One region of the Pseudoalteromonas sp. BZA4 genome, then DNA from elsewhere that is predicted to be linked to it. Evidence: predicted binding sites of a transcription regulator. Region 1 holds the regulator's gene; each other region holds the start of a gene.
The links. The regulator sigma-54, encoded in region 1, starts transcription at its own class of promoters, with help from an activator protein. The targets are predictions, from matches to a motif close to GTTGGCACGNNNNTNGNNT.
Positions count from the first base shown of each region.

Region 2: the regulator sigma-54 is predicted to act here: its motif matches at 4,883-4,901, upstream of ABMY41_RS04775 (DUF3192 domain-containing protein).
Region 3: the regulator sigma-54 is predicted to act here: its motif matches at 4,260-4,278, upstream of ABMY41_RS18385 (BON domain-containing protein).
Region 4: the regulator sigma-54 is predicted to act here: its motif matches at 5,673-5,691, upstream of fliS (flagellar export chaperone FliS).

Region 1 is NZ_JBECOT010000015.1:55,455-62,840, forward strand. It holds gene mgtE (magnesium transporter) at 18-1,376, opposite strand; gene ABMY41_RS08685 (HPr family phosphocarrier protein) at 1,588-1,860, opposite strand; gene rapZ (RNase adapter RapZ) at 1,874-2,719, opposite strand; gene ptsN (PTS IIA-like nitrogen regulatory protein PtsN) at 2,720-3,172, opposite strand; gene hpf (ribosome hibernation promoting factor) at 3,176-3,463, opposite strand; gene ABMY41_RS08705 (RNA polymerase factor sigma-54) at 3,491-4,987, opposite strand; gene lptB (LPS export ABC transporter ATP-binding protein) at 5,095-5,820, opposite strand; gene lptA (lipopolysaccharide transport periplasmic protein LptA) at 5,817-6,338, opposite strand; gene lptC (LPS export ABC transporter periplasmic protein LptC) at 6,328-6,882, opposite strand; gene kdsC (3-deoxy-manno-octulosonate-8-phosphatase KdsC) at 6,879-7,386, opposite strand, start outside.
Region 2 is NZ_JBECOT010000007.1:55,540-62,925, reverse strand. It holds gene ABMY41_RS04790 (PhoH family protein) at 1-38, shown strand, start outside; gene ABMY41_RS04785 (response regulator) at 101-3,529, shown strand; gene ABMY41_RS04780 (diguanylate cyclase) at 3,498-4,421, shown strand; gene ABMY41_RS04775 (DUF3192 domain-containing protein) at 4,459-4,839, opposite strand; gene ABMY41_RS04770 (D-2-hydroxyacid dehydrogenase) at 5,003-5,947, opposite strand; gene zntR (Zn(2+)-responsive transcriptional regulator) at 6,042-6,455, shown strand; gene ABMY41_RS04760 (SO_0444 family Cu/Zn efflux transporter) at 6,439-7,386, shown strand, end outside.
Region 3 is NZ_JBECOT010000063.1:7,779-15,164, forward strand. It holds gene yjgA (ribosome biogenesis factor YjgA) at 1-123, opposite strand, end outside; gene pmbA (metalloprotease PmbA) at 261-1,598, shown strand; gene ABMY41_RS18370 (VOC family protein) at 1,729-2,145, shown strand; gene ABMY41_RS18375 (hypothetical protein) at 2,584-2,958, opposite strand; gene ABMY41_RS18380 (LiaF domain-containing protein) at 3,326-3,985, opposite strand; gene ABMY41_RS18385 (BON domain-containing protein) at 4,314-4,880, shown strand; gene ABMY41_RS18390 (YqaE/Pmp3 family membrane protein) at 4,938-5,096, shown strand; gene ABMY41_RS18395 (hypothetical protein) at 5,350-5,559, shown strand; gene ABMY41_RS18400 (methyl-accepting chemotaxis protein) at 5,544-7,386, opposite strand, start outside.
Region 4 is NZ_JBECOT010000029.1:1,746-9,131, reverse strand. It holds gene fliF (flagellar basal-body MS-ring/collar protein FliF) at 1-215, opposite strand, end outside; gene fliE (flagellar hook-basal body complex protein FliE) at 236-568, opposite strand; gene ABMY41_RS12800 (sigma-54 dependent transcriptional regulator) at 739-2,142, opposite strand; gene ABMY41_RS12795 (ATP-binding protein) at 2,139-3,251, opposite strand; gene ABMY41_RS12790 (DNA-3-methyladenine glycosylase I) at 3,379-3,966, shown strand; gene ABMY41_RS12785 (sigma-54 dependent transcriptional regulator) at 4,000-5,439, opposite strand; gene fliS (flagellar export chaperone FliS) at 5,734-6,135, shown strand; gene ABMY41_RS12775 (hypothetical protein) at 6,135-6,422, shown strand; gene fliD (flagellar filament capping protein FliD) at 6,562-7,386, opposite strand, start outside.

The DNA.
Region 1 (7,386 bases):
TAAAGGGCCGTTTTATATTAGATCAATAACCAAGTCGCGGTGCCTAAAAAGGCAAAGATACCAACAATATCAGTGACGGTTGTCAGCACTACGCTCCCTGCAAGGGCTGGGTCAATTTTCATTTTCTTAAGAATTAATGGAATGCTCGCGCCCGCAATACCAGCGGCAACAAGATTCATAAACATTGCAAAGGCCAGCACTGCGCCGAGCTTAAAGTCCCACTGCCATAGGGCAACCACACCAGCAATTAATATCGACCAAATAATGCCATTCAGTGCGCCAATCGCTAACTCCTTAAGTAATAAGAAGCGTTGGTTGGTTTGGTTGATATGACCAACCGCTATACCACGAATAACCAGAGTTAGGGTTTGGCTACCCGCAACACCCCCCATTGAAGGGACGATACCATTGAGTACCGCTAAAATAGGCAAGATTGCTAAGGTGTTTTCGAAAAAGCTTGCCACAATTGCTGCTAACAATGCGGTTAATAAGTTAACCCCAAGCCAAATAGAGCGACGCTGCGAACTTTTTAGCACTGGCGCAAAGGTATCTTCTTCGTCGTCAAGACCCGCGAGGCTTAGCATGCTGTGCTCTGCATCTTCACGGATTACGTCAACGATATCATCGATGGTAATACGACCAAGCAAGTGAGCGTTATCATCCACAACAGGGGCTGAAATCCAGTTGTGACGCTCGAACAGTTGCGCTACATCACTTTCATCCATAGAGATTAGGATTGACTCACAGTCTTCATCCATTAAATCACGAACAATTTTATCTGAAGGACTGGTCAGCAATGTAGTTAATGAAAGCGCGCCTAAAAAGCAGTTATGCTTATCAACTACATATAAGTCATCGGTACCCTCTGGTAGCTCACCTCGTAAGCGTAAATAGCGCAGTACAACATCGAGGGTAACGTCAGGACGAATGGTGACCGTATCGCTGTTCATCAAGGCACCGGCTGAACGCTCTTGATAAGAAAGTGCTTGAGTTGCTCTTTCTCTATCTTGTGAGTCCATGGCACTGACTACGTCTTGATATACGGTATCAGGAAGACTACGTAAAACCTCACCTAAGTCATCGTCGTCCATATCTTCAGTGGCAGCAGCAATGTGCTCAGGCTCCATCTGGGCAATAATGCCAAGACGTACATCTTCAGAGAGTTCTTCTAGAACATCACCACGGACATCTGGATCAACCAGCTGCCAAAGCATACGACGAATTTTATGGGGAGAAGATTCAAGTAAAAGGGCTGTATCACAAGGTGCCGTTTTGGCTAACATACCGCGCACTTGAACAAATTGACCACTATTGAGTGACTTGGTCACTTGTTTGAGTTGTTGTAGTGGGTAATCTTGTTCAAAGGCTTCTGGCATTGGCGTCCTTACAACTGAAAAAAGTTTAAATAGGCTAAGCAAATACAGCATAGTTGCTTTGTAGTGTATTTGCAGAGATATCGTCGCACTGCGATAAATTTATTAAGAGTTTTGTAATTTAGAAAAGCGAGCGATATAAAAGTAGGATATTTAAAGGGAATTTTAAATATCCGAATTAAGTTTACCGTAAACCCTGAAGTCTTAGCAAATGCTATTCTTGCTCGTGGAAGCGTTGTGCAATTAATTCGCCGATTGCCGTTAATGCTGCATCGGCGTCAGGGCCTTCGCACACAACGCGAACTTCTTTACCCTGACTACTTTCAAGTAGCATTAATGCTAACACGCTGTCGCCTTCAGCTTCTTTATCATCTTGATAAAGCGTAATTTTGGCATCAAATTGCAGTGCTAATTGCGCTAAAACAGTAGCAGCACGAGCATGTAAGCCAAGTTTGTTTTGAATTAAAAAGGTATCTTCAGCGTGCATTGTTGGTGCCTAATTAAATGTCTTGTTCGCGGTGGCGAATTTTTACATTAGCATGAGTTTTAGAAAAGCTCTCACCAATTGTTTGCGCTAAGTAAACAGAGCGATGTTGGCCACCGGTACAGCCAATAGCAATAGTCAGATAACTGCGGTTATTGCGCTCTAAGTGCGGTAACCAAGTTTGCACAAAGGTTTGTATTTGCCACGTAAATTTTTGCACTATGTTGTGACTAGCTAGGTAATCTTTGACTGGTTGGTCAAGGCCTGTTAGTGGCTTTAAATCAGGTTCCCAGTGTGGGTTAGGTAAAAAGCGTGCGTCAAAAACGTAGTCCGCTTCTTTTGGAATACCATGCTTAAAGCCAAACGACATAAAGGTAATAATTAGCTTTTTATCTTTTTTACCTAAAATCTTTTCGCGAATTGATTCTGCTAACTGATGAACACTTAGATCCGTGGTATCAATCATAAAGTCAGCGCGAGTGATCAACACATCAAGCAGGATTTTTTCTTGTTTAATGGCCAGATCAAGCGGCAAAGAATCAATAGATAGTGGATGCAAGCGGCGTGTTTCTGAAAAGCGCTTGATCAGAGTTTGGTCATCACTGTCTAAATAGAACAGTGTTGGGTTTGCGAAACCTGGCAGGTACTCAAGAATATCATTAAATTCTTGCTGCTCTTTCGGTAAGTTACGCACGTCGATGCTGACCGCTATTTTATCGTAGTTATCAGACACACTGCGTACGAGCGAAGGCAGTAAATTAACCGGAATATTATCAACGCAATAATAGCCTAAGTCTTCAAGTACTCGTAAAGCGACCGATTTACCTGAGCCTGAGCGACCGCTGATAATTATTAATTCCATTTATGCCTCTGCTGATATGACCTGAAACAGTTGCTGATCGGTAGTAGCACTACGCAGCTGTTTACAAAACTCTTTATCTTTAAGTCTATCAGCAATTGTTGATAAGGTCTTTAGGTGAAGCTGACAGTCACCATCTGGTACGATGAGTGCCACAAAAATATCAACTGGACGATTATCAATTGCATCAAAATTAATAGGGGATTCACTCACTATCACAAATGCATGAGGCTCATCTGCGCCGCTCATTCGGCCATGTGGAATAGCAATACCTCGGCCAATGCCGGTGCTACCTAGTTTTTCTCGGTTGAGTAAAGCATCTAGGATATCTTGTTGCGATAAATGAGGAAGCTGCTGGTGGGCCAGTTCGCTGATATATTCAAGAATTCTTTTTTTGCTATTAAAAAGGACCGCAGCTTTGCTGCAGTCCTGGTTAGTAAGTGAACTTAGTTTCATAATTTAATGTCGAGCTAATTTCTCTTTGTGTTTAATGACTTGGCGATCAAGTTTATCGATCAGTGAGTCAATGGCTGCGTACATATCTTGATGTTCTGTAGAAGCGAACAATTCGCCTCCGTTTACATGTAAAGTTGCTTCTGCTTTTTGGCTTAATTTTTCTACATCTAGAATGACATGAACATTATTAATATGGTCAAAATGCCTTTCTAGTTTCGCAAACTTGGTGTTTACATAGTCTCTTAATGAATCTGTGATTTCTACATGACGACCAGTTAAATTTAGTTGCATAAGCATTTTTCCTTCTATGTAAAACGTCTAAATCAGACTCTTACGCTGATTAGACGGAGGTATTGCTAGAGACTCACGATATTTTGCAATTGTACGTCTAGCTACTTTAATTCCTTGCTCGGCCAATATATCTGCAATTTTGCTATCACTCAATGGTTTAGCTGAGTTTTCTGCAGCGACTAACTTCTTGATTAAAGCGCGTATTGCTGTAGAAGAACACTCACCACCATTTTCGGTGCTGACATGGCTTGAGAAGAAATATTTCAACTCAAAAATACCCCGTGGGGTATGCATATATTTTTGCGTTGTTACCCGTGAAATCGTCGATTCATGCATTTCGACCATTTCAGCAACATCATTTAGCACCATCGGCTTCATTGCTTCAGGGCCATGCTCAAAGAAAGCTTGTTGTTGTTGAACGATACAGTTGGTCACTTTTAATAGCGTATCGTTACGGCTTTCTAAGCTTTTAATAAACCACTTAGCTTCTTGTAAGTGAGAGCGAATAAATTGGCTGTCGCTACTTGATTTAACAGAGCGAGACATCGCCGCATATTGGCTATTCACTCTAATCTTTGGCATACAGTCTGGGTTTAACTCGACTACCCAGCGACCTTTTACTTTTTTTACTGATACATCAGGTATGACGTACTCAGACTCTTCGCGCACTATGCTATCCGCAGGCTTAGGATTTAAGCTGTGGATGAGCGTCATCACTTCTTTAAGCTCGTTTTCTTTAAGCTTAGTCTTTTTCATCAAAGTTCGATAGTCGCGACTCGCTAATAATTCGATATGCTCAGATAAAACCATTTTAGTTTCAGCTAAATATGGCGTATTAGCATCGAATTGGCGTAACTGAATGCACAGACATTCTTGTAAACTGCGTGCGCCAATACCCACAGGATCAAATAACTGAATTCTTTTTAAGACCGCTTCGACTTCATCAAGTTCGATTTCTTCTTCATCGTTATTTTGATTAAAGCTTTCGACTATATCTTCACAGCTTACCGTTAAAATACCTGAGTCATCGATAGCTTCTACAATTGCCACAGCAATCGCTTCATCAGTAGGGCTAAATGGCGTGAGCTGTAATTGCCACATTAGGTATTCATGAAGGGTTTCGGTTGATGCTCCCTGATAGATAGATTCATCTTCAGGCATTGGCCCTGACGATGTTGAAGGGGCGGCACTCATGTACTCATCCCACGTGACGTCCATTGCTAAGTCATCGCTTACGGTGTCTTTATTGAGAGCATCACTACTTTCTTGCTCGTACTCGCTAGGTGCTTCTTCGGCAGACGCGCTGACTTGCACATCGTCAGGCTCCGCTTTTTGCTCATTCTTGCCGGTGCTTTCTTCATTGTAATCCGCTTCTTCCACTTCAAGCAGGGGATTACTATCAAGCGCTTCTTGAATTTCTTGCTGGAGATCCAATGTACTGAGCTGCAACAAACGAATCGCTTGTTGCAGTTGTGGAGTCATTGTAAGTTGCTGGCCCATGCGCAGCTGTAATGATTGCCTCATGTATCCCTAACAATCCTTTTTAAGTTATCGATAACTGTATAAACACAGTTATCGATTTATTGTCATTGTTATAAGTCTAGCAGATGCTCTAGTCGCTGGCGTAATGGTTACAGCCTGAATTGCTCGCCTAGATATACATCGCGTACAGTTTGGTCTGCTAATACGTGCTCAGGTGTGCCTGATGCAATTAGCTCCCCATGAGAAACAATGTAGGCTTTTTCACAAACATCAAGGGTTTCTCGAACATTATGGTCAGTAATTAGTACACCGATACCACGATTTTTTAGGTGCTCAATAATTTTCTTTATATCTAACACTGAAATTGGATCAACACCAGCAAAAGGCTCATCTAAAAGGATAAATTTAGGATTAGCGGCTAATGCGCGAGCAATTTCTACACGGCGTCGCTCACCACCTGACAGCGCCATACCTTGGCTGTCACGAATATGTTGAATACTAAACTCATCGAGTAAGCTATTGAGTGTTTCTTCGCGGGTGGTTTTATTTAGATCTTTACGAGTTTCTAAAATGGCCATCAAGTTTTGGTAAACCGTCAACTTTCGAAAAATTGACGATTCTTGTGGCAGATAGCCAATACCCAAACGCGCACGGCTATGCATTGGTAAAAGGGTGATATCGTTATCATCAATACTGATTTTACCTTTGTCGCTAGGTACTAGGCCTACAATCATATAGAAGGTCGTTGTTTTACCTGCGCCATTAGGGCCAAGCAAGCCAACAATACTGCCAGCTTCAACTTCAAGACCGACATTTTTAACCACTTGGCGGCCTTTGTAGCTTTTAGCTAAAAGCTCTGCTTTTAATGTGCTCATGGTTGGCCTTTATTATCTTTTTTATTTTCAACAGGCACTAAAATAGTGTGTACACGATCTGTTGAGTTTTCGTCTTTTTCAGCACTGATCAGCTGCTGTGCCATATCATAGGTAATGCTTTTTGCTGTTACTTTTTGACCTGCTTGAGTAACTTCAGCTTCACCATTTAAGGTTAAGAAGCGTTTTGCAACATCATAACGTACTTCTTCGGCGCTGGCGCTCATCACGGTGCCATCAGCTTGCTTTTCTTCGAAGTAAGCAGGCTTACCTGTGGCAATAATCAACTCTACTGTACCTTCGGTATCACCGCCGTGTGCTTCAAGGCGCTCTGCGGTAATACGACGATTACCATGCACGATCTCTACGTTACCTTCAAATATGCCAACGCCATCTTTTAGTTTACCTACTTGGCGATCTGAGCTAATGCTAATTTGAGCGCCAGTTTGCTCGGCAGCTGCGCCCGAAAAGGCAATCAATAAGCTTGGGATCAGGAGTAATTTCTTCAGTTTATTGGTCATAGTATATGGTTCGTGTATGGTTAGTTAACTCAACAATTTCGGTTTTTAAATCGGCTTTTAAGCCTTTTCCGGTAATCTTTAAATTCGGTCCTGTTAGTGTCACAGGTTGCTTAGAAAACATGGTCATTTTATCAATGTCGACATTAATGTTTTCTGCTTTTATATCTTCAATCATGCCGTTGTGGGTTAAGTTTTTAGCAACTACATCCCCTTCAAAAATCAGCTGATCGTTTTCGTACAATGTGGCTTCTTTGGCTTTTACTTGCCAAACCTGCTGGTCGCCATAAATAGTAAAAATAGGTTGCTCAAAAAAGGTAAACCCTAATTGTTGATACAACTCCATTTTAGCAGCAGCCACTTTATGACTAATTTTGCCTTGCTCGTCATACGCTGTTTGCTTTAACGCCACTGCAGTGTAATCAGGTGTTGCGATGATCTCGTCTTCACTAGTTATTGTGTCTGTTGATTGGTTAAAGTACGGGTACCATAACCACACCATGCAACAAACAAAAACAATACTCAGTAAAATACGGGCTATATTCATGCGCTGGTTCCATCGCTAGTTAACGGCTTACCGTTTTCTAACATCAGTAAATCAGTTAATTCACGCACAGCTCCAAAGCCACCTGGTAATAATGTGGTGTAATGAGCCAGCTTTTTAATCAGTGGGTGTGCGTCGTTTACAGCAACAGCAAACCCTACTTTTTCCATTACTGGTAAGTCTGGACCATCATCACCAATATAGGCAATTTGTTCATCAGTCAGCCCCAGTTTATCTTTTAACTCTTGATAAGCAATCAGCTTATCTTCTTGTCCCTGATAAATGTGCTGAACTGTTAGGCTAGTCATTCGCTGCTGAACTATTTGTGAATGGCGGCCAGTAATCACTGCCACTTCAAAACCACTATTAATGAGCGCTTTAATACCAAAGCCATCTTTAGTATTAAATGCTTTAAGCTCTTCGCCATCATTACCTAAATAAATTCGGCCATCAGAAAAAACGCCATCTATATCACAGATTAGCAATTTTACTTTTTGTGCGCGCTGA
Region 2 (7,386 bases), on a different contig from region 1:
GTAGCCGCTTAGCCAGCTTTGCTGAAGAAAATTTATAACTTGCCAGTATTCCTATGCCTCGTTAACCTAGCTGTTATCGAGGTAAGGTACTTATAAGCCAGTGAATTTTTTACCGTTAAAGCATTACTATCGCTCTTTAGCAGTGGCACTTATTGTGCCACTGCTGGTGGCGTTTTTTTTGTGTTTACACCTATATAATTTAAAACTTGAGCGGGCGATAGAAAGCAGGCAAAACGGTTTTGATAATATATCAGCTCAGCTTAGCCATGCTATGAGTGCCGCAGATGGCCTTATAGACACCATGTTCAAGCTTTACGAGCAGCCACTTTCTTATGATTTTGATCCTAGTTGGGCACGCAATGTGAACCAGTTTGATCACTATTATTACCAAAGTGTTGGTGATGGAGTGGGGGAGGTTGTCGGGCAAGGAAAGTTTGCCTCAACCGCTTATGCAATTAATCAATGGCGACGAGTTATTGCCCTCGGCCCGTCTTTTAATACCACGCTGTCGCTTATTCAATCTTTAGAGGCGGTTGCTTATGTTAATGAGCAAGGCTTTGTTTATATTAAGCGCCGTAGCACAGCAAAAAGTGAATTTCTGACCAGCGTGTTAGATAACAAATTTCGACCTTTATCAATAAATAGCAACAAACTTGCTTCGAGCTCTGTATTGACGATTAATGGTCATGCCTACTTTGCTATTGGCAAGCAACGAGCTGCCAATAGTCGTGATTACATCGTGTTGATTTATGACCTTAAAGCAATTTCTAACTGGTTAAAAAAAATAGCGCCTAACTATGGTGAGTATATTTTTATCAACCAAGATAACCAAGTTATTGCCAGCTCAAAAACAGCACTTAATACTGCCATTAGTGCTAGCGAGCATTGGCCGAATGTCGCTGTAGATATGAGCAAGAATAACCACAGTCATTTAGTGCAAGAAGCAACCAACTTACCTATTTACACTCGTTTCTATGAATCAAAGCAAGCCCTGAGTGAACCGGTAGGCTACGACATTTTTTTAGAATTCGCATTTTTGAGTGTGTTTTTAGTGATGATGTTCAGCGCTGTTTTTTGGTTAAGTCAGCGTATTTTTGTAAAACCAATGACACACTTAATGAATTATCTTGAGCAGCATGATGAAGGCAAACAAGCGTTAGTTCATTATCGTATTCCTGTTGATTGGCAGCCTTGGTTCAGCCGTGTGAAAAAGGTGTTTAGCCGTAATGAAGAGCTCGTTCAGTCGTTACAAGAGGCAAATAAAGCGCTTGATTCGCAAGTACAGGTAAAATCAAAACAATTACGCCGTAGTATTGATGCGAAAGAGCGTCACTTAGCGCTATTAAATACCATGCTCAATAACGTACCGGATCTAATTTATTTTAAGGATATTGATGGTTCATTTTTAGGCTGTAATAAGGCGTATGAGCGCTATATCGGCTTGCCACAAGAGAAGTTAGTTGGGCAGCAATTATGTGATATTAGCGATGATAATGGCGAGTTAAACGAGCTTGAAAAGCAAGTACTCAAAGATCGCCAAGCTTATCAAAAAAGATTGACCACAGAAGATAACAGTTATCTGTTTAGCATCGTGCCATTTTATAACGAGCATCAGCAATTTCTCGGCACCATGGCGATTGGTCGTGATATTACCGAGCAGCATAATGCGCTCAATGCATTACAAAGCTCCGAAGCAAAATTACGTAGCGCCATGGAGTATGCTGCAAATGGGGTGCTGTTGGTATCGCTTGACGATCAGGTGCTGCAAGCAAATAAAGCGGCACGTAAAATCTTTGCAATTGAAAACGCCAATGAGCTCAAATTAATAGACTTATTTGCTGAGGCGTCTTATCAGACGTTAAAAAATACCCTGACAGAGCTGTTGCATGAGAAGAAAAAAGTTTATCACTTTAGTCTTGAGCAGCAAGAACTACAGCGCTGGCTACAAATTAGTGTGTCATTAGTTTGGAATGCTGAGCAAACCCCTGATTACTATGTTGTTCATGTACAGGATGTGACGGATTTAGTAAAAGCAAAAGATGACGCAGAGCGGGCTACATTAGCTAAGAGCCGCTTCATTGCAAACCTTAGTCATGAAATACGCACACCACTCAATGCTGTACTAGGCTTAATTGACGTGATTGCATTGCAAGGTTTAACACAGCCGCAGCGTAATCATGCCGAACAAGCAAAATCAGCAGCCAATAGCTTGCTTACTTTATTGAATCGTATGCTCGACTTTGCCCGCGCTGAAAGCTCGCAAGTACAACTTAATAAAGCCCCTTTTAGCGTACCTGACTTAATCGACTACTGTCAGGGAATAACAGCCCCTTTATGCGCAAATAAAGATATCGAGTTTAAAGTCGAATGCGATAAAAGCATTAGCGATAACTTAGTGGGTGATCAAATTTGCTTGCAGCAAGTACTGGCTAATTTACTGACCAACGCTGCCAAATTCACCGAACAAGGCACAGTGACATTAAACTTAATGCTGGTGGAAGAGTCAGCTGAGCAGCAACTCATTTGCTTTACTGTTAAAGACACCGGTATTGGTATTGGCAAGGCAGATCAAAGCCGCTTATTTGATGCATTTACTCAAGGTGATGAATCATTAACGCGCTCTCATCAGGGGGTTGGTTTAGGCTTAGCGATTGTTAAGTACGAAGTTGCGCTAATGGGAGGCGAAATTAAGCTGGAAAGCGAAAAAGGTAAAGGCAGTGAGTTTTGCTTTTGCTTACAGCTAGATAAAGCCGCGGAGCCTGTGAAAAAAGAGCTGGTTTCATTGCCTTCTAGTACTGATTTATCTGGCATGTTAGTGCTGGCTGTGGATGATAACCCGCTTAATTTAAGCATTATTAAAAGCATTTTAGAGCAAATTGATGTCACCGTTGTGTGTGCACATAGTGGTGAAAAAGGCATTGAGCTGGCAAATAGCTTAAGGCCCGATCTCATTTTTATGGATATTCAGATGCCAGAAATGGATGGTTGTCAGGCAACGCGTATTATTCGTCAGTCATTCACCAAAGAGCAAATGCCGATTTACGCACTCACAGCACACAGTGAAAGCGAAGATATTGAGCATTCAATCGCGGCGGGTATGAATAAGCATTTAACTAAACCGATTGTTGCTAGTAAGTTGTTTTTAGCAATGAGTGAACTTGATAACACAAAAGAAGTCTTTTTTGATCAAGCTTTTATACTGTCTCAGTTTGCAAACAATACTATGTTAGTATTAACTATGTTGTCGAAGTTTGCGACTATGGCAGCAGAGCAGTTATTACAAATCTCTACATTAAAAACTACCGATGAGTTGGTCCGTGTGGTTCATAATGTAAAAGGGTCAGCCGGAAATCTCGGTTTTAAGCGATTGTCAGCGTGCGCTCAGCAATGTGAAGCTAAGCTTAAAGCAGATGGCGAACTTTCCGAACAATTAATTGATGAGTTGCAATGCCAAATAAAACAGGTTATTGCCTTTATCATCGAACAAGGATCTACTGATGTTGAAAAGAGCCAAGGTACTGATTGTTGATGACGATCCGTTAAACCGCTTGGTATTAGAAAAAACATTAAAGCAAGACTATGATGTTTTTTGTGTTGAGAGTGGCGAAAAAGCACTGACGTTTCTAAAAACACAAAGTGTGGATCTGTTGATCTTGGATATTGTAATGCCAGGAATCGACGGCTATGAAGTACTCAACAAATTAAAAGAAAACGCAACGACAAGCATGCTACCGGTAATCTTTATCTCGGCAAATACTAGCCATGATGATGAAGCTAAAGGGTTAGAATTAGGGGCGATGGATTACATCACCAAACCTTTTAGTGCAGCGATCGTTCGTGCACGTGTGCGCAATCAATTAATGATCAAACAAAAAAATGACTTGCTTGAAATGCTCGCCTCAATTGATGGCCTAACAGAGATCCCAAACCGACGTTATTTAGATGAAAACTTAGCGCGAGAGTGGCGTCGTTGTCGTCGTGATCAAACACCATTATCAGTATTATTAATGGATGTTGATCACTTTAAACGTTACAACGATTGTTATGGTCACCGAGCAGGCGATGATTGTTTAAAACAAATTGCTCATGCCTTAGTTGGAGCATGTGAGCGAGGTAGTGACTTTGTTGCTCGTTATGGCGGTGAAGAGTTTGCAGCAGTACTTCCAAATACCTCTGCAAAAGAAGCTATGTCGTTTGCAAACAAATTACGTAATGCCGTTAATGAGTTAAATATTCCGCATAAAGCGTCACTAAATGCCGACCATGTCACAATTAGTATTGGTATTGCGACCACGGAAAATGGCCAGGTGTATGCAGAGCAAACATTACTTGAAGAAGCTGATTTAGGTCTTTATCAGGCAAAAGATGCTGGGCGTGATCAGATAGTATCGAGAATGATAGCGGTGAGTGAACATAAGTAGGCAATAGCTGCCTACTTACAGAATTTAAATATGTAAGCTAGCCATTGCTAAGTGATTTATAAATCGTATCACCCACACCGATTAACTTATCATTTTTAAAAACTAGTGGTGTACATTCGTCTTTAGTCATCTTGCCATCAGAGTGAATACTATGGGTTGCATAGAATAATACTTGGTACACATCATCACCCTGCTTTAATAACTCGGTAAAGTTAGGAGTATTTAGTTTGTTTAATACAGTTTGGTAGCTGGTATCTAATGCAAGATTAGAAATCACTTCACGGTTATTTTTATGCTGTTGCTGCCAGCTAGATGAGCTTCCCGCCCAATGTGTATCGGCTTCGCCGTCAGAAACAGCAATGACACAACCAGTTAAAAATGGTGCAGTTAGCGCGGCAATTAGAAGTGCTTTTTTCATGTTATTTTATCCCGAAGAAATTGTTTTATAGTTATTCACTTAATAGCAAACTGCTTGCCAAACTTATAAATTACAACTAAATCAATTGGTTACGTTGTTTTTAGTCAATGGGCTAAGTAATAAATTGCTAACTACTTAGCTCTATTGACTAATAAGTTGCGGTTTAGACCAACCTGTTACGTGCTTCGCCTTGATTAAATGCCTGGATATTTAATGCAATTTCGTTAACTAGGCGCACGATAGATTCTTGGCTGGCCCATGCGATATGTGGGGTCAGTAATAAGTTTGCACCTTTGTATAGTGCCAGCGGGTTTTCTTGCTCTGCAGGTTCTTTACTGAGTACATCAACACCGGCTCCGGCAATAATATTATTAGCTAATGCATCAGCTAAATCGGCTTCATTGATGATCCCACCGCGAGCAGTATTAATAATGATAGCTGACGGTTTCATCATGCTTAATTCTGCCGCAGCGATTTGGTTGCGTGTTTCATCAGTTAGCGGGCAGTGAACACTAATGATATCGGCTGTGGTTAAGGCATCATTGAAACTAACACGACCTTCACGAGGCGTTTGGCCTTTTCGTTCACTAATGATGACATTGGCACCAAAGGCGCGTGCTACATCGGAAACGGCTTTACCCAGTGAGCCATAGCCAACAATAGCCAGTGTTTTGCCGGCAATTTCATTAAAGCTGTAATCTAAACGGCAAAACATAGGGCTTTGCTGCCATAAGCCTTGCTGGCAATCATTAATGTATCTGTGAGTATTGCCCAGTAAATTAGTGATGAGAGTAAAGGTATGCTGCACCACACTCGGTGTTGAATAGCCCGCTACATTTGTCACTGCGATGTTATGCTCTTTGGCTGCTACCAAATCAATATTGTTAGTCCCTGTCGCTGCAACGCATATTAATTTTAAATTAGGTAATTTGCTCATGGCGTTATGATCAATCACCACTTTATTACTGATAACGATATCGGCATCTTGGCAGCGCTCAACAACCTGTTCTTGAGCGGTTAAATCGTAACAGGTTAACTTACCTAATTGCGCTAAGGCATCTAACGAAGTGTTGGCTAATGTCGCTGCATCAAGGACAGTAATATTCATGTGCTTTCCTTTTTTAATTTATTGCTTGACCTTGGGGTGTACTCCAAGGTTTATAGTGAGCATAATAAATAAACGCTTCACAATGGAGACGGTGATGAAAATAGGTGAGTTTGCCCGTCAGTTGGGTGTCTCAACAGATACGCTACGGTACTACGAAAAGCATGGTTTGTTAACGCCTAGTTCGCGTTCAGACGTGGGATATCGTTTTTATTCTGAGAATGACTATAAACAAATGGCGTTTATTCTCAGAGCAAAGAATGTTGGTTTTAGTCTGGCTGAGATTAAAGAGCTACTGCAAATTAAGTTTCATAAAGATCAGCATTCTTGTCATGAAGTTAAAGAGATGACGTTACAAAAACGTGATCTCGTTGCACAACGAATTGCAGAGCTTACTCGCTTTTATGACTCACTTTCATTATTAGCAGATAAATGTTGTGGCGGAGAAGAACCTGCTGAAAACTGCTCAATACTAACGACGCTGGAGGATATCGATGGACTTACTCAATAATTTTTGGCATCTGTTTTTACTCTCAGCGCCTTGGTTAATGCTGGGCTTATTCATAGCAGGTCTTCTCAATGTGTATTTGCCTGCTAACTTTCTTAACCGGCATTTAGGCAAAGAAGGGTTATGGACCACAGTTAAAGCAGCCTTTATTGGTGCCCCAATGCCCTTGTGCTCATGTGGTGTGATCCCTGCGGCCATTGGTTTAAGAAGGGCAGGAGCGTCAAAAAGTGCTACCACAGCATTTTTAGTTTCAACCCCTGAAACTGGGGTCGATTCGGTTTCGGTTTCTTATGTGTTACTAGGTCCATTTATGGCGGTGATACGTCCTATTGCCGCCGTGTGTAGTGCCATTGTGGCCGGTGTCTTAGTAGGGAAAGACAGTGAACTTCATAAAGTGCAAAGTTCAGAATCAGATGAAAAAGACTTAGAATCAACATCTTGTTGTAGCAGTAAACAGCTTGAGCCTGTGACTACAGCGAGTTGTTGTAGCAAAGAGGCATCTACTAAGCCCGCACAAAGTTGTTGTAGTAAGCAATCACCTCAAGAACTTGAGCCTGCTAAAACAACAAGTTGTTGTAGTAGCAAGGAATCGCAACCAACACAGGAGCCGCAACACAGTTGCGCAACTGAAAAAGCAGCACCTTCGCAGAAAAGCTGTTGCAGCACTGAGCAGTCAACTAAAGTCGTTGAAAGTCGTTTTAGCAAACTGAAACGCGCGGTGAGCTTTAGTTGTAACAAGCTGCTTGAAGACACCATGATTTGGCTAATGATCGGTTTATTTTTTGCTGCTCTAGTTCAAACTTATGTACCAGAATCTTATTTAAGCCAATGGGGTAATGGCATTCTGGCGATGCTGGTGGTTATTTTAATCAGTATTCCTATGTATATTTGTGCTACTGCATCGACACCTATCGCGGCAGGCTTATTACTCAGT
Region 3 (7,386 bases), on a different contig from region 1:
CTTTTTCGGCATTTTTGCAATTTCAGCACCCAGACCATGATATTGCATGGCTTCACGTTTTAATTCGCTTTTTGATACGTAAATAATTTCTTCTTCGATAAGTGGCTTTTTCTTCTTCGCCATAAGGATGCTCATTCAGTAAACTTAACTATTCGCTATTATACGCCATTTAGTTAATGATTAATATTAGCTGATGCAGGTCTCGCAGTGTGTTAGCATTCGTTACACTATAAAAAATATCAGAACCTAGGACACACAAGATGAAAGATCCTATTTATCAACACATTTCTGAAGTGAAAGACGCAGTAAGCGAAGTGCTTGAGCATGCAAAAAAATTGGGTGCAACAGCAGCAGAAGCGGCGATGTCGAGCACATCAGGTTTGTCTGTCAGCACGCGCATGGGCGAAGTTGAAACAATAGAGTTTAACCAAGACGGTGGCTTAGGTATCAGTGTTTATGTGGGTAATAACAAAGGCTCTGCTTCAACGGCTGACTTAAACCCTAAAACATTACGTACAGTGGTCGAAAAAGCCATTGATATTGCAAAGTTCACCTCTGACGACCCATTTAATGGTATCGCTGATAAAGAGTTACTTGAATTTGCACCGCAAGATTTAGATTTATACCACCCGTGGGAAGTTAGCCCAGAGCAAGGTGTGGAGTTTTGTCATCAAGCAGAGCAAGCGGCGTTAAATGCCGATGAGCGCATTGTAAATTCAGATGGTGCGAGTTTTTCATCTCACCAAGGTTTACGTGTTTATGGTAACAGCCATGGCATGATTGCAGGTTACCCGCGTACGCGTCATAGCATTAGTACGATGGTGATCGGTAAAGAAGGCGAGCAAATGCAGCGTGACTCGGCTTATACCATCGCGCGCCATAAAGATGATTTAAACGACGCTGCAAAAGTAGGCCTCGAAGCGGCAACCGAAACCTTGGCTAAACTTAACAGCCAAAAGCTCGGTACCATGAAAGTACCAGTGATCTTTAGAGCAGATATTGCTAACTCATTATTCGGCCATTTAGTGTCGGCGATTGGTGGCGGCGCGCTTTATCGTAAATCGAGCTTCTTGCTTGATAGCTTAGGTACAAAAGTATTTAGCGATTGTGTGAATATCTCTGAGCGCCCGCATTTATTAAAAGGTTTAGCGTCTTCGCCGTTTGATGCTGAAGGTTTAAAAACTGTAGATCGTGAAATAATTCAAGGCGGTGAGCTGCAAACTTACCTATTAGCTAGCTACGCGGCACGTAAACTATCGATGGCACCAACGGGTCATGCTGGTGGTATTCATAACTGGCTAGTTGAACAAACCCATGCCGATTTAAAAGCACTTTTAAAAACCATGGGCACAGGCTTATTAGTAACTGAACTTATGGGTCAAGGTGTGAACACGGTAACCGGTGATTACTCACGTGGCGCGGCGGGTTTTTGGGTTGAGAATGGCGAAATCCAATACCCAGTAAGTGAAATCACGATTGCTGGTAACTTAAAAGATATGTTTAAGGCCGTTGTGGGCTTAGGTGGTGACATCGAGCGTCGTGGCGGTATTCAAACAGGCTCTGTATTGATTGAACAAATGCAGGTTGCTGGTAGTTAATTCATAAATAACGAATCATTTTTTAAAAGCCTCACTTTAGTGGGGCTTTTTTATTTGAAAAAACGCTTTACCTAAACTTAACTTGAGGTTTTATCTTGGTGGCAGTTTAAAAATAAAAAGGAAAACTACCATGTATTTAGAACACGTAAACCTTGTTGTTAGTAATGTGGATGCCATGCTGCACTTTTATAAAGCAGCATTCCCGCACTGGCGTGTGCGTAGTCAAGGCGATAGCACATGGTCAGGAAAACCGCGTAAATGGCTGCACTTTGGTGATGATTACCAATATCTTGCATTAAGCGATAACGGTGAAGCTGAAAACCGTGATTTAGCCGGCCACCAAGTAGGCCTTGCCCATTTTGCTTATGTGACAAACGATATTAATGCGGTAGTTGAACGTCTGGTTTCGGCTGGTTATGAAATTGATAAACACGGCCCAGAAAACCCTTATCGTAAAAATATATATTTCATCGACCCCGCAGGTTTTGAAGTTGAGTTTGTAGAGTATTTTAGTGATATCCCGAGTGAGAGGAATAATGACTTGTAGCTAGAGCAGTCAGCTTTTAGCCGTCAGTTTTGAGCCGAGCGGTGTTGTTTGTAGGCCTTTGCCAGGGCCTGTCTCGTGGGAGGTACTTTTGTGCTGAAAGTATTTGCACAAAGAGAAGTGAATGAGAAGAGAATGAGTAAACCACAAGATCATTTTTACTTCCTCTAAAGCGCAGCGCCTCTTATCCTCTTTGTGCGATTAAATTTCTTTGATGTGGGTGTGAAGTTTAGTGAGCCATCAGCTTTTAGTTTTGAGCCGAATTGTGTTGTTTGTTGGTCAGGTATAGGTTGATGAAGTGGTGTTGTATGTAGGACGCGCCAAGCAAGCGTGACGCCTACGGTGATGTAGGCGTGAAATTTATTTCGCGCGAAAATATTTGCACAAAGAGAAGTGAATGAGAAGAAAATGAGGAAGTGATAATAATGCTTTTTGTTTCCTCTAAAGCGCAGCGTCTCTTAACCTCTTTGTGCGATTAAATTTCTTTGATGTGGGTGTGAAGTTTAGTGAGCCATCAGCTTTTAGTTTTGAGCCGAATTGTGTTGTTTGTTGGTCAGGTATAGGTTGATGAAGTGGTGTTGTATGTTCGACGCGCCAAGCAAGCGTGACGCCTACGGTTGATGTAGGCGTGAAATTTATTTCGCGCGAAAATATATTCACAAAGAGAAGAAAATGAGAAGAGAATGAGGAAGTAATAATAATGCTTTTTGTTTCCTCTAAAGCGCAGCGCCTCTTGGTCTCATTGTGAATATTACCAAAGATCTTTTTGCACAAAGAGAAGTGAATGAGAAGAGAATGAGTAAACCACAAGATCATTTTTTACTTCCTCTAAAGCGCAGCGCCTCTTGGTCTCTTTGTGCGATTAAATTTCTTTGATGTGGGTGTGAAGTTTAGTGAGCCATCAGCTTTCAGCTGTCAGTTTTGAGCCGAATTGTGTTGTTTGTTGGTCAGGTATAGGTTGATGAAATGGTTTGTATGTTCGACGCGCCAAGCAAGCGTGACGCCTACGGTTGATGTAGACGTGAAATTTATTTCGCGCGAAAATATTTGCACAAAGAGAAGTGAATGAGAAGAGAATGAGGAAACCAAAAGATACTTCCTCTAAAGCAAAGCGTCTCATAATCTCTTTGTGAATAAAGGCATATTGTGCGATATAAAATCGCGCCTACAATATCTCGCAACTTTACTGCACCTTATTCATTTCTTTCCAGCTGGCTTTTAGGCTGTTGGCAAAGCTGATGAACTTTTCTTTCATGGTACGTTTAACTGAAATCTCGACTGAGCCTAGCCATACATTACCTTCAATTGTGATGGTTGGGCCTTGGCCTTTATTTAAGGCAACTGATTTATTCTCTACGCTGCCAATCACGCTAAATAATTTAGATACCACATTTACATGTTCTGGTACGTAGATTTCGTCGTTACCTAAAATACAGTTCACGTAAATGGTGACGTGCTGATGTTGGAAAATTGCTTCGCTAAAGTCGAGTTCGATTGAACCTAAGCAGTTTGTTAGGTGAATTTCTTTTGGTACTACCCATTGGCCGCTGCGCTCATTTGAACCCAAAATACTCCTAAGCTGCAGGCTTTCGTTGTCGCTGCTGTGGCTGTAGTGAGGTTTAAATTGCGCATGCTTATGCGATTTGTAGTCAATATCCGCCTTCAGATCTAAATCAGCAACCAGTTCAACCAGTACTTCGTTGCTGGTGGCTGCCATTGCTTGGTCTAGGCGGCGTTCGAATGCTTCAGCTGAAATAACAGCATGACTGTAGTTATAAATGAGTTGATCAATGACTTCTTCTCTTACTTGATCGATTGGGCGATCTTCAAGTTTAACGGCCATGGTAGTTCCCTGTTGTGATTTTAAAGGTGATTTTTAGTTATTAATTACGAAGCAAGGCTTAGGCCAAAGTTTATTTTTATATAAATCAATGGTTTGTGTTTTTTGCTAATAAACAACTTCGTTAAATTAACCACAGATTAATAAAATCAGCAACTAAGTGGCTATTTTTGCAACATCGTGAACTTCTTACCGAGCAGCTTGTAAATCTTTACCTAAATGAATATAAATAGTCGCTGAATAAGTGTTTAACTTGCTGAAAATAAACAAGTAAATAGTTGGCATTATAGTCGCATTAGTAAATGTGTCTTTAATCAAAAGGAGAAAGATTATGAACACTTTTAACAAATCTATGATTGCCGCTTTAGTAATTGGTGCAACTAGCATGTCAGCTCAGGCAAGCAGCTGGGAAAATGAAAGTAAAGATGCTTGGATTGATGGTAAGGCAGAAACTGTGCTTCTTATGAACACAAACCTTAACAACTTTGACATCAACACTGATGTAACGAATGGCAAAGTTGTACTTACAGGTAAAGTTGATAGCGAATTAGATAAAGAGCTTGCTGAAGAGCTAGTTCTTAGCCTAGACGGTGTTAGCTCTGTTGATAACAAACTAACTGTTGTTAAAAACATGAAAGCTAAGCACATGAAATCAGACAAAGCTGATTCAGCAGAAAGCGACTTAACCGACGCAAAAATCAGTACTGTAATCACGACACGTTATTTATTTAACTCAGAAGTAGGTGGTACAGACATCGATGTTGATACCGACATGGGTGTAGTAACACTAAAAGGTACTGTTGAGTCTGATGCAGAAAAGCAATTAGCGGTTAGCATTGCTGAAAATGCTGAAGATGTTCGCAAAGTAATCGATGAATTAACGATTGTTGCTGAATAATAGCAAGCCCAATATAGCCCAGCTTTGGCTGGGCTTATCTTTTTCAAGGAGTGAGTCATGGATTTAATACGTATTATTTTATCGGTTTTAATTCCACCTCTCGGCGTATTTTTACAGGTAGGTTTAGGTGCGCAGTTCTGGATTAATATTCTTTTAACCTTATTAGGGTACATTCCAGGTTTGATTCATGCTGTGTATATCATCGCTAAGCGATAATCACCGCATTAATCTACAAGGATGGGTAATGGAGCACAGCAAGGAGTTGCTGTAGGAGTAACGGACGATAAACCGCAAGGAGTTTACAGTATGGATAATGTAACTACGCACAAAGGACAACAAGGAAGTAACAAGGCGTTATGGAGTAGCGCACAATGGCAACGCTTTATGGATAAAGTGAATGGAGATGATAGCAAGGAATAAGCTTAGGCAGGAGCCAAACAGGATGAAGCTAGCGTAAGGAGGAGACTATATGGAACAAGTACAAACGCAACCAACACAAGGATTGACCAACAAAGGAGTTGCTTTATGGAACAAGCAACAGTGGCACGAATTTATGGAACACGCGAAAGCGGTTGCGCCACGACTAACAGGGAAGGCTGACGATAAAAACCCGATGTCATCTTCAGGTGACATCGGGTTTTTAACTACTTCAGCAATTTATCTTTATAACTTAAATTGATTCACCGTCTCATTTAAAGACGCAGCTAACTCATTCAAATCACGTGCTTCATCCGCCAATTCATGGGCATGATCCGCAGTGCTATTCACTAAGTGATTAATTGCTGCCAAGCTATTGTTGATATCTTCTGCAACCACAGTTTGCTGCTCTGTCGACGTCGCAATTTGATGACTTTGATCTTGCACATTTGTCACAGATTGGGCGATGTCTTGTAGAGCTTGCAATACAATTTGTGTTTGCTCAACTGAGCCTTCAGCACGCTCTTGACCTTGTTGCATCATAGTCGACGCTTGTTGGGCAATTTGCTGTAAGCGGCTGACCATATTGCGAATATCATCTGTTGATTCTTGCGTTCTGCTTGCCAGTGAACGAACTTCATCAGCAACAACAGCGAAGCCTCGACCTTGCTCGCCAGCACGGGCTGCTTCTATCGCCGCGTTTAGTGCGAGTAAGTTGGTTTGCTCCGCTATTGAGTTGATAACATCAACCACCGCGCCGATATTGCCACTTTCTTGCTCAAGACCCGCAACCACTTTAGACGCTTCACCAATATGGCTTGCAAGAGCGGTCATGACTGACTGAGCTTGAGTAGAGCGTTTCGTACCGTCAACGGTGATGGTTTGTACTTCTTCAGCAGCATTATTGGTGTGCTGAGCATTGCGCGAGATTTCCATCACTGTAGACGCCATTTCGGTTACAGCCGCACTCACACTGTCAACTTGTTGCTTCTCTTGCTGAATTTCATCGTTGGTTTTTTGCGATACAATTTTCAACTGGCTCGCAGCTTGGCTAAGTTGTTCGGCCTGCGCAGCCGTATTTAGCATCATTGCACGTAGCTTATCGATAAAAGTGTTCATGTGATGAGCAAGTTGACCCACTTCATCATTACTCTTGATTTCGATTTTCTGCGTTAAATCGCCATCACCTGATGCGATATCACGCATGATGTAAGTTAGCTTAGTCAGCGGCTTGGTGATCATTTGCGTGGCCCAGAAGATCATCGCAATGATAATCGCAAGAATGATGATCACTGAGGTTGTGGTTGTCATCACTGCATCATTTACTGGCTCATCAATCATACTTGTTGGAATTAAAATACCCACGTACCAATCAAGGTAAGGGGTTTCTAGCTCAAGGCGGTTGTATACAACGTAATATTGCTCGCCTTTGAAAGTAACAAAGCTGCTGCCATCTTTTTGGCTTTTCATCGCGCGGTTTAATTCGCTAAAGCCTGATGTGTCGCTAAATTGCTTTTCGAGGGCATCTAAGCCTTCCTTGCCATTCGGACCTTCGTCAGTCACAGATAGCTTGTGGCCAGTGCGCTTGGATAAGTGCACAACCTTTTGATTGCCATCAAGTAAGAAACCAAAGCCTTGGCCATTAAAGCGAATTTCTTCAACCATGTCGTTAATGTTGTTTAGCTGTAAATCAACACCACCGAAACCTATTAGTTTGTTTTGTTTATAAACAGGCTGTTGTACAACTGCAGAGGCATTACCTGTGGTTAAGTCCACAGAGATTGGGCCTACATAGAGTTTGTTGATTTTTAAGGCATCTTGCCACCAACCACGTTTGTAAGCGTAGTAAGGTTGGCCGTTATAATGAGTGGTTCGTTCATTTTCTTTGAAGTACTCACCTGTTGTTGCAGATGCAAAGAAGGCAGATAAGATGTTGTCATCGTTGCCACTGATACGCACAAAATCTTGATTAATGCTGTCGTATCCTGGTTGGTTATCAAGACTTTGATCACGTTCAGTCCAATTGTCGAACCAATTCACTAAATGCGGATTTGTAATGAAGGTTTGAACCACTTTACCGTATTTGGCA
Region 4 (7,386 bases), on a different contig from region 1:
GGACGCATATCTGGTTGACGAGCCCAAATAATAATAAAAATTGCGATAGCCAAACAGATTGCCAAAGCGATCACTAAAGTAACCTGGCGTAAAACATCTACACCATTTAAGGCACTTAGGTAGCCTGACTTTTGCTCTTGTTGATCATCAGTATCGGTTGAATCGATACCGCCGCCTGCTAAGGCTAGATCAGTTGATTGATTAGATTGCGCCACAATAATTCTCCACTACCTAGTTACACAGGCATGTTCATGATTTCTTTATAAGCTTCAACAAGTTTATTTCGAACTTGCACCGTAGCTTCAAAAGCGACTGATGATTTTTGCGAAGCAATCATTACGTCAGCTAAAGAAACACTGCGGTCGCCCATTTCCATTGCTGTTACTTTTTGCTTAGCATCTTGTTGTAAGCCATTCACTGTATCAAGTGCATTGGTAAGTAAATCACCAAACTGTGCCGACGATGTTGGCTGAGTTTGTGTTGGTAAATTATTAATTGAGTTACTACGGCCTACTTCTGAAGCCATAGCTTGCATTTCTTGAAATAATGCGCTGTTTTGAACTTTCATAATACTCTCTGACAATGCAGTTTACTTACTCACTAGCAAAGCACAAACCGTGCCACAATATAAAATCAACAAATTCAATAACTTGAAATATTTATTTTGCATGTCAGAGTTTTGACAGCAAACAAGCTCACAAAAATGTGAGCTTGTTTGAGTAACTTTTTGGAAGGAGTTTATGCAGGTAAGGCGATACCCAAGTCTCGCATTTGCGCCAGTTTATAACGTAATGTGCGCGGACTAATACCTAAGGTTTCTGCAACCTCTTTACGCTTACCGTTACAACGCGCTAAGGTTTCTAAAATAATACGATGCTCTTTGTCTTTCAGCTCGTCTTTGTAATTACCTTGCTCACTCACTTGTGGCACGGTATCTAAATTAACTTCAACAGGCTGTTCTTGATATACGGGTGCGTTGTGTGGCGGTGTAGCGACTGGCTTGATATCAACAGTAAGCAACTCTTCAATAAAGACATCATCTTGATGAATACTATTACCATCACATAATATCAATGCCCGTTGAATAACGTTATCAAGCTCTCGTACGTTACCTGGCCAAGCATGCGATAGCAGCTTTTGTTTCGCACCCTCACTTAGTTGAGCTATAGGCTCTTTACTTTTCAGGCAATGACGCTCTATTAAATGCTCAGCCAATACAATAATGTCGCCAGGACGCTCGGCTAATGGTTTCCACATTAGCGGGAATACATTTAAGCGATAATATAAATCTTCTCTAAATAGATTTTCGCTCACTGCTTCTTTCAAATCTCGGTTACTTGTAGCTAGAACGCGAACATCAAGCTCTATGGTTTTACGACCGCCTAAGCGCTCTACTTCGCGCTCTTGAAGTACACGCAGTAATTTAGCTTGCAAGCCTAAATCCATCTCAGTGATTTCATCAAGTAAGATGGTACCACCTTGAGCTTGCTCAAATTTACCCGGGCAAGCTTGAATCGCGCCAGTAAACGCCCCTTTTTCGTAACCGAATAAGGTTGCTTCAAGCATGTTTTCAGGAATAGCAGCGCAGTTAATAGCCACAAAGGGGGCATCGCTACGATTTGATTTATCGTGGATAAAACGAGCCAACACTTCTTTACCCGAGCCACTTGGGCCGAGTACCATGACACTGGCATCTGAGCGGGCAACTTTGCTCGCGAGCTCTAATAGCTTAATACTTGATGGATCGGCAACAATTGGGCCATCGGTTTCTTTTTCCTTTTCAGGCAAATAACGACTCACCATATTAAGGAGTACTTCTGGAGCAAACGGCTTTGCCATGTAATCAATCGCGCCTAAACGCATTGCTTCTACAGCATCATCAATGGTCGCATAGGCTGTCATCATTAATACGGGCAGCTCAGGATAATTAAGTTTAATGCTACGTAATAGGTCAAGGCCACTCATGGCGCCCATTTGCACATCACTAACAACCAATGAATAGCTATTTTGCTTAAGCAAGATCATCGCTTGTTCAGCGCTATCTGCAGCAACGCAATCAATACCCGACATTTCAAGGGTATCGATCAGTGCTTCTCGTAAGCCTGCATCGTCTTCAACGACTAAAATAGAGTTAGTATTCATTTTGCCTCCGCTGACATTGGTTCTGCACTAATTGGCAAGATCAAACTAAAACATGCTCCCCCATGAGCATTATTAGCCACTTCAACCCGTCCTTGGTGCGCATTGGCGACTGAACTTACAACAGCAAGTCCAAGCCCCGTGCCTTGACTTTTGGTAGTGTAAAAAGGTTCGAATAATTTGTTGGCATGACGTAAATCAACACCTGGGCCATTATCACTGACACTAATGCGAACACAGTTTTCGCTAGTTTCGTCACGTTCGGCACTCAGGGTTACCACAGCCTCAGAGCCAATAATTTGAATACTGTTGTGGATCAGGTTTTGAATAGCACTCGCCAGAGCCGTTTTATTACCCACAATTTCAATATCTGGCTCAGGCAAGTTCACGCTTAGTTCACTGTTATTTTGTGCAACCATAGCATCAGCACCTGCTTTTACTTCATTAAGTAGCTGCTGCATTGAAACGCTTTCGACCACTTGTTGCTCACCACTTTTGGCAAATAACAGCATATCGTTCACTTGAGTTTCTAAATCTTTTAAACGCGACATTAACTTCGTATGAAAGTTGCCACGCGAGCTTTCTGGCAATCGCTTTGAGCCTAAATTTGCGGCATACAACATGGCCGCTGATAACGGTGTTCTGACCTGATGAGCTAGCGAAGCAACCATTTTGCCAAGCGCACTTAAGCGCTGCATATGTGCAACTCGCTTTTGTAAGCGCCTGGTTTCAGTTAAATCTGTCATTAAAATTAACTGTCCTGGCTCTGGAGCAAGCGCAGTAATATCAAGCTTAATTAATCGCCCATCTTTAAGTGATACTTCATGTCCATCATCTTGCTGTGGTCGAAATGAGCGTTGAATAACGCTAAACCACTTTTCACCTTCAAGGGGTTCACCTAGCATATCAATGGCAATTTGATTGGCTTTTGCGATCATCCCTCGGCCATCTAAAACCACCACACCCGCAGGCATGGTATCAACCAAATGACCTAACCAACTGGCTTGTTGGCGCAGCTCACTCAATTCACCCACATACTCTTCTTGTTGTAAGCATGGGTTATATTGTTTGGCTGTGATAAATTGTGGTTTTAGGACATTTGCTAAGGCCATAATCGATACTCAAAAAATCGTGTCTACCTAGCTAGATGCACAATCCGTACCAAATTTATTTTTGTTTTATTTCAATAAATTAAAGACAAAACAACACTGACAAAAAAATGACAATCGCGAGGAAATAATGCAAAAAGAACACCATTGTCGTTGCCCATGGCTCGATACCGGCAAAGAAGATTATATGGCCTATCATGACCAAGAATGGGGGGTGCCATTGTATGATGATCACCGCCTATTTGAATTTATAACCTTAGAGTCAGCACAAGCGGGACTGAGCTGGTATACCATACTTAAAAAGCGTGATGGCTATCGCAGTGCCTTCAAAAACTTTGTTGTCGAAGAGGTTGCCAAAATGACCGAAGACGACGTCGAAAGGTTAATGCAGTTTGAAGGTATTATTCGTAATCGCGCTAAAATCGCCGCCACTATCAATAACGCGCAACGGTTTATTGAGATTCAAAAAGAGTTTGGCAGTTTCTCAAATTACCAATGGCAGTTTGTTGGTGGCAAACCATTGGTAAACGATCTTGATAATTTAGAGGATTACCCGGCTATTACTGAAGCCTCAACAGTATTCGCCAAAGATTTAAAAAAGCGCGGTTTTAAGTTTTTAGGCCCTACTACCGTGTATGCCCACATGCAGGCCTGTGGCATGGTAAATGACCATAGCAATGATTGCTTTAGAAAAGCTGAGATAATTAGTGAATATTAAGGAGATAAAACCGAGGAAGAAACCTAACGCGGCTTAGTCGCGCGTTAGGTTGTATTTCTTCATTTTTTCGACCAGTGTGGTGCGCCTAACACCTAAAATTTCTGCTGCACGTGCAACAACGTAATCATAGCGCTCTAATGCTTGGCTGATTAAGCTGATTTCTAGCTCAGCAAGATACTCTTTGAGCTCAATGCCTTCATCTGGTAGTAAACCTGAGTCAACCGTTGTTGCTGGTACATCAGGTTCTTCATCATCATAATCACTAAAGCCAGTACTGAAAATATCGTTGAAAGCATCTCGCTCCATCAACTCTTCTGGGTACTCAGGCTCGTAAGCCTCAACTTCAATATAACGATATTTAGCTGGAAGGTCTGGCACATCAACTACTTTATCAGGGAACATGATCACCATGCGCTCAATTAAGTTAGCAAGCTCACGAATATTCCCCGGCCACGCATGCTCTTTTAAGCTTTGAATCGCACGCTCAGTGAATTTGGCCGTTGTGCCACTTTGCTCGTTCACACGACGCATTAACTCTTTTAAAAGCAGAGGAATGTCGTCAGCACGCTCACTAAGCGAAGGATTTTCAATTGGAAACACGTTTAAGCGATAAAAAAGGTCTTCACGGAAGTCGCCCTGTTCAATCATTTCTTCAAGGTTGCGGTGAGTCGCAGCAATAATGCGTACATCTGCTTGAATAGGCTTAGTACCCCCTACTCGCTCATAGCTACGCTCTTGCAACACACGCAGTAGTTTAACCTGCATTTGCAAAGGCATATCACCAATTTCATCAAGAAACAGCGTGCCGCCTTGCGCTAATTCAAAACGCCCTTTTCGCGCAGAAATAGCGCCCGTAAAGGCGCCCTTTTCATGGCCAAATAGCTCACTTTCAAGAAGCTCGCCTGGAATAGCACCACAGTTTACCGGCACGAATGGCCCGGTATTTCGTTTAGAGAGTAAATGAACGTTACGTGCAACAACTTCTTTACCTGTGCCTGACTCACCTAAGATCAGCACATTGGCATCGGTTTTTGCTACTTGCTCAATTAAAAAGCGCACATCTTTTACAGCTTCGGTTTCACCAACTAAACCATCAAACGATTTGTTAGGTTTAGCTTGCTTATGGTCACCCGGTAGCATGCGCTGATATTGCTGACAATCATGCAATAGCTGAGTAGTTACATCATGGTTAAACGGCTCACAAATTAAACCAACTACATTAGCAATGCTTAGTAGCGGTTTGAGTGTTTCACCAATTAATAAAAACGGAATGGCTGGAAACTGTTTGATCACAGCCTCGTGATTAAGCTGCTGTAAAGCACCAAGAATGACCATGCACTCTTGTTGTTGATGTTTTTCACAAAAAGACTGTAATGAAGTCTCATCAACTAATTGTGCAGTTTCACCAATGAAGGTAAGTGCTGCATGTAAACCTATCGCACGATTATTATTATTGTCTAAAATTAAGATCATTATTGGCGAACCACAGTTACCACGAGGTTAGTTAATTTCTAAATTGTAAGCGAGTTTAGGAGGGATGCAAGCGCTAAGCGGCAATTTATTGACATCAACGCCAAAAAATAGTCACTTAGCACTAAAATTTAATACTAAAGAATTAACTTACAAATTTAGCATGTTTGAATTTTAAAATATTCTATACTCGTTGCTATAATCCTCTATAGAAATGCTCAAAAAAAGATAACATCAATGGCATTAATATTGCTTATCTATTTTTATGAATCGGTGTTTTTAATATAGGATTTTCTCATGGCACATATATCGATAAAAAAGTACAGTCAAGTTAGCGTTAGCAACATTAATGAAATGTCTCCTTATGAGCAGATAAATTTGATTTTTAGCAATATTATCGGACGCTTAGCAGCAACTAAAGGCTTTATTGAGCGTAAAGAATTTGAAAAAAAAGGTGAAAATATTTCTACCTGCATTTTATTATTCGGTGCTCTACAAGATGCACTCAATTTTGAGCATGGCGGGGATATCTCTAGCAACTTACTATCGCTGTACGATTTTTGCCAACGCAGGTTAACTGAAGCAAATGTAAACAACGACATTGCAGCAGTAGATGATGTTATCCGTATCGTTAAAGAAATAAAAGAAGGGTGGGATTCTATTCCGCTCGAAGAGCGCATACCTAAAGCTGAGCAATAATGCCGAATTATATCGCTCTGAATGCATTACTCACTGCATTGTCAGAGCACATAGATAAAACTGAGATTGAGCTGGCAAGCCAAACGTTAATAGCTATTGACCAAGAGTTGAAGCATTGGTGTGAGAGTGAAACACCACCTCAAGAAAAAGAGTTATTAGCTATACAAGCCAAAATTTTAACTGCTACAGCTAAACTTAAAAACGCCAGAGACAAAACTCAGGCTGAGCTCATCAACCAGCGTAAATCACACAAAGCTATTTCTAAATATAAAGCAACTAAACGCTAATTAGCGTTTAGTTGCTTTCACATTCTTACTTTATATATTTAGCTTAGTTATATAACTGTAATCGATATAAATTGCGCGACTACAATTTAGGCAAAAAAAAGCGCCGATAATCTGGCGCTCAAACAATGAAAGGAATAAATTAATCGCTCTTTTTAACTACGCCAGGCATATTATCAAGCTGCGCTTGTACATAGCTACTGGTTGAGTTCATTTGGGCTACAAGTAAATCCATACTATTATATTGTGCATACAAACGAGACTCTAGCGATTCCATTTTACGCGCAAATGCAATGCGCTCATCATCTAAACCATCTAACTGGGTTTGTTTACTGTCAATTCTGTTTTGAACAATACCATCTGAATCTGTATAAAAACTCATTAGCTCATCAAAAGATTGCGCAAAGCCGCCTTCATCGCTCTCACCTATAAAAAACTCTTGTACCAGGTCTACATCGGCTTCTACTTGTTCGTTTAATCGTTCAGTGTCTAGGCTTAATTTGCCGTAACGGTCTGCTTCAACCCCAAGCTTAGATAACGACAAACTACTGCCATCACTAAGGGTTACTTCACTGGTTAATTGCTGACGAAGTTTTGACATCACCCCACGAAGCATAGAGTCACCGGCCATCACACCAGCGCCATCTTCGCCTGATTTACCCAAGTTATTGCTAAGCTCAAGTAATTCGTTATAGCTTTCTATAAAGCTATTTAAACCGGCTTTTATATTATTATTGTTTTCTGTAATTTTTAACGTGCTATCGTCGTCATCAGTGCCATGTGCTTTTTTAGCGGTGATGGTTACACCGTCAATAACATTTGCAAACTCGTTATCACTGCTTGTAACTGTTAAATTACCATCTATGGTGATAGAAGCATCTGTTGCAGCAATTACTTCACTAATGTTTGTCACCCCTAAGTCGGTGTCATAGGCTAGTGCCGATAAACCTGCCGCGTCGGTATTATT